Regions from separate parts of the Exiguobacterium acetylicum genome, predicted to be linked through region 2. Evidence: predicted binding sites of a transcription regulator. Region 2 holds the regulator's gene; the other holds the start of a gene.

Region 1 (2,413 bases), 1.4 Mb from region 2:
TGGCAGCGTGACGTGTGACTCATCGGCAACGAGTAAGAAGTCCTTCGGGAAGTAGTCGAGCAACGTATACGGTGTTGCCCCTTCCGGCATCAAGTTCAAGTGACGCGAGTAATTCTCGATTCCGGAACAATAGCCCATCTCACGCATCATCTCAAGATCATAGTTCGTCCGTTGTTCGAGCCGTTGCGCTTCAAGCAACTGATTGTCTTCACGTAACTTCGCAAGCTGGACCTCTAGTTCCTTCTCGATGTTCGCAATCGCTTTCTGCAGACGGGTATCCCCCGTCACGAAGTGGGACGCCGGGAAGATTGAGATGTGCTCGCGGTCCGCAACGATCTCACCTGTCAGCGGATCCATGTCACGGATCCGTTCGATCTCGTCACCGAAGAACTCGACCCGGACACACTGTTCGTCGCGTGACGCCGGGAAGATTTCGACGACGTCTCCGCGGACGCGGAACCGTCCGCGCTGGAAGTCGATGTCGTTACGCTCATACTGAATGTCGATCAGACGACGGAGCATCTCGTTACGCCCCATCTCATTGCCGACACGCAGGGACAAGACGTGGTTATTGTACTCTTCCGGGTTACCGAGACCATAGATACACGAGACAGAAGCAACGATCAAGACGTCCTCCCGTTCGAACAGGGCGGACGTCGCCGAGTGACGTAGTTTATCAATCTCATCGTTGATCGAAGAGTCCTTCTCAATGAACGTATCCGTCGACGGCACATACGCTTCCGGTTGATAATAATCATAAAAACTAACGAAGTATTCGACCGCATTGTTCGGGAAGAATTCCTTGAACTCCGAGTAGAGTTGCCCCGCTAGTGTTTTGTTGTGGGCAAGGACGAGCGTCGGTTTCTTGATTTCCTTGATGACGTTCGAGACCGTGAACGTCTTCCCGGTACCAGTCGCCCCAAGCAACGTCTGATGTCGTTCGCCTTGTTTTAGCCCAGTCACCAATTTTTCGATTGCCGTCGGCTGATCACCGCCTGGCTCAAATGGTGAAACGAGTTCAAAATCCATCGTTTGCTTCCCCCTCATCACGTAAAAAATCTATTTTTATTGTACCACTTTACGAACAAACATTCGATTATGAAGTGCTCCTTTTAGGAAGTTACCCTTTTTTTCGAAAATGCAAAAGTTTCTTTTTGCTTCGAGTGTTGACCCTCGATTTTTCTGCTAAAAAAATCCCCGTCACGGCTGTTCCGTGACAGGGATGTACTAATTTAATGCAAAGACCGCACTTTAGTGCGACCATGGACCGGCTCGTTGACGAACAGGATACCAAGTTCATGATGATCTTGTTCATAGAAGGCACGTTGCGCAAACCGGATGTCACCGTTATGGTTCATGACTTCAAGACGCAGATACGGTTTGTGTTTTTGGATGGCTTCGTAGAACGATGCTTCCGAATCGACCTTCTCACCATTGACCTTATAGATCGCTTCACCCGGAATCAAGCCCATCTCGGCAGCTGGTTTATCAGGTAGCGTTCCAAGAATGACGGCACCACGCGTTCCATTGAGGAACAATGGTGTCTGTGCCCGGTTCAAGCGTTTGACCCGCTGATGCAACACAATATGCAGGACGAGCAACAAGACGATTCCGTACAGCCATTCAGCTTGTCCGGTGACGTATGCAAGAACCGTCAATAGAATCGCGACGAGACTCGTGATCAAACGTCCTTGAACGAGCGGACGCATCAATTCTTTCGGCAACTTACCCGTAAAGAGGAAGCTGAAGCCGATTGGTAACCAAAGCACGATCGGAACGAGCTCTGGGAAGCTGTAACGTGGCCACCAGGCTTCAAGCACGTCACCCGGAACAAAGACGAGCAAAGGCAATAGCCAAAGTTTATTCGCTGACAGCCCACCGATGAAGCGACCACGCTTCGAAACGACGAGTGACGGTGACAGGCGTCGTTGCCCGCGCCACCAGACGAGGAGACATTCCGCGACAAGCGTTAACGTCGCAAGCAATAAAATCATTTTCGGCTCAACCGCTCGAACCGGATCAAGACGTGAATCCATTAGGAACCAGCCGGCAAGTCCAAGCAAGACGATCGGCCAAAGCGGTACGTTCAAGCGAACGATCCCGACCAACAACAAGACGCTCGAGAGCCCGAGTAACAACAGAGCGTATTGCGGCGTCAGCGTCAATACGAGCCAGCCACTGGCGACGGATAAGACGAGACCAATTAGTAACCCGGGTAAAAGTGTTTCGAGGACATCGCTTCGTTTACCGTGTGTCCGGGAGCGGAACAATCCGCGTTCCCGTTTGACACGCCGGATGCCGATGACCCAACTGACAAGGAGTGCTAACCACAAGGTCGGACTGGCGATGAGACTAATCGCGGTCCAACCAATTTCATCGAGTAATTCCACGCGCATTCAGACCTCTTTCCATT
Region 2 (2,413 bases):
ACACCGGCGACGACTCCATCCCCGAGCAGGATAAGAATCATCGTACCGATCATTTCTAGTACAAAGTTATTCATGCAAAAACCCTCCCTTTGGATTAAAGCAGATAATGGCCTTTCTACTTTAAATTACTCCGATTTGAGAACGTTTTCAATACATATAATTGAAATATAGGAATGGAAATTTTTTATTTTGATGTTTAAAGATACGAAAAAGTGGATAAGAAAACACCTCTTCCTGCCTGCGAGCAAGCAAAAGAGATGTTACCGACGACGTTTTTTTCTTTTTTTAGGTCGAAACCAACTGCTGGAATAATCTAGTAGGATATGAATCGTACTCGCCACCATGATCCCGACGACGAATGCAGGCAGGGAAGCGAACCACGAATCAATCGTAGCAGAATCAAGAACCTGAAAATAGAGACTTAAAAATAGTAGCGGAATCAGAATCGCAGCACTATAAAGAAGCCGGATGATGTCTCCGATGATCAATCCGTGTGACCAGATTGAGCGGTGGGGCATGATCTTGACATAAGGCATCCAAAGGACTCGGAACGGTCCAAAGCGATAATACGGTTCTGATTTTAAATCGAGGTCGGGTGACAACCAAAGGGTACCGACAGCGATACCGATGGCGGTTGGTAACCAATCGGTTTGTTGCGTTGCGACCGAATACGCAACGTAACCCGTCAGTGCGACGGTATTGACGGTATCATGTACATTTCCTGATGGCATGAAAAAAGACCAGTCGTAACTGGTCCCTCCGTCAATGAATCGTCCGATACACGCCGATTACCTTACCAAGAATGGAGACATTATCGAAATACATCGGATCCATCGAGTCATTTTCTGGTTGTAGACGTACCTGTTGATCTTCTAAGAAGAACCGTTTCACCGTCGCTTCGCTATCTTCGGTCATAGCTACGACGATTTCTCCGTTTTCTGCTGTGTTTTGTTGGCGCACGATGACACGATCGCCGTCAAGAATACCTGCGTTAATCATCGATTCACCATCGATCGTCAACATGAAGACCGTTTCATTTCCTACATAATGTGCAGGGAGTGGGAACTGTTCCTCGATGTTTTCAATCGCTGTAATCGGAAGACCCGCTGTGACTTTCCCGATGACGGGAACATGGACGATGGCTTCCGTGATTTCTTCAGGCTTATCAAGCAATATCTCAATCGCACGTGGTTTCGTCGGGTCACGGCGAATCATTCCCCGTTTCTCGAGTCGATCCAAATGACCGTGTACCGTCGAGCTAGACGCGAGTCCGACTGCTTCTCCGATTTCACGAACTGATGGTGGATACCCCTTCAGTTTCACTTCAGAGACGATGTAGTCGAGAATCTCTTGTTGGCGCTTAGACATTTTCCGCATACGAATTGCCACCTCTTTCTGGATTGAAGTTTGAAATGTAAGAATATATGTTTCTAGATTCACTATAACATAGAACAAATGAGCGTACAAACAATTGTTCGACATTTTGTGTTGACCGAACACGGGTTCTGTGTTTATTATGAGTTATGCGAACAATTGTTCCGCGAACATTTATTCTAACTCATTCATTTCATATTTGGAGGGATTCATGATGATTCATACGATTCGTACTCATGCTTTTTCAATTCTCTTCTATGCCTTAAGTATTGCCTTCGTGATCTTTTTACTCACACCGCGCCCGGATGAAAAAGTGGCGCAACTGATGACTGCTTCCGTTACGGTCGATGAGAACGCCACAGTCGAACAAATTGCTGAAGTCTACAATGATGGTTCGATGTCAGATGAAGAATACGTCAACTGGTTGATTAAAAATAATGATGTCGAGACAAAACACGTCATCTCAAAAAGCAAAATCGTTGTACCAATCGCACAACAATGACAAAATGGAAAAGTTGTGAAAGAACGAACAGGGATGTGAGGTACGATGAAGGTCGTGATTTATTGTCGGGTGTCGACCGAAAAAGAAGCACAAGATAGTTCGATTGAACGCCAACGGATGGAACTTTCGAAGGTTGCGTCTCAAAAGGGTTTTGATGTCGTGGATGTCGTCTCTGAAAAAGAGAGTGGATATGACGTCGATCGGGAAGGGATGCTGACGGTTCTTGATCATGTGACACGTGACGCGGTAGATGCGGTCCTCGTGACGGATGATACACGGATTGGTCGTGGGAATGCGAAAATCGCTATTTTGCACACGTTTAAGAAGCACGGTGTTCGATTGATGACGCTTGATTCCGATGGAGAATACCAGCTTGCTGATGCAGAAGCAATGGTCCTTGAGATCGTCTCACTGGTGGAAGAATATCAACGGAAACTGCATAACGCAAAAATCGCGCGCGGCATGCGGCGAGCGGTCGAACAAGGCTTTCGCCCGGAACGAAATCTCAATCGCCAAGGAGAGAACGCCGGGCGTAGT

The links. Region 2 encodes LexA, which represses DNA repair genes until DNA is damaged. Its sites were predicted from a motif close to CGAACATATGTTCG; they were not measured.
Region 1: the regulator LexA is predicted to act here: its motif matches at 1,082-1,095, upstream of uvrB (excinuclease ABC subunit UvrB).

Annotation. Positions count from the first base shown of each region.
Region 1 covers NZ_CP082333.1:2,550,084-2,552,496, forward strand. Annotated here, with positions in the region: gene uvrB (excinuclease ABC subunit UvrB) at 1-1,029, opposite strand, end outside; gene K7G97_RS13280 (PDZ domain-containing protein) at 1,233-2,396, opposite strand.
Region 2 covers NZ_CP082333.1:1,152,984-1,155,396, forward strand. Annotated here, with positions in the region: gene K7G97_RS05905 (MIP/aquaporin family protein) at 1-74, opposite strand, end outside; gene K7G97_RS05910 (metal-binding protein) at 261-731, opposite strand; gene lexA (transcriptional repressor LexA) at 763-1,377, opposite strand; gene yneA (cell division suppressor protein YneA) at 1,589-1,876, shown strand; gene K7G97_RS05925 (YneB family resolvase-like protein) at 1,922-2,413, shown strand, end outside.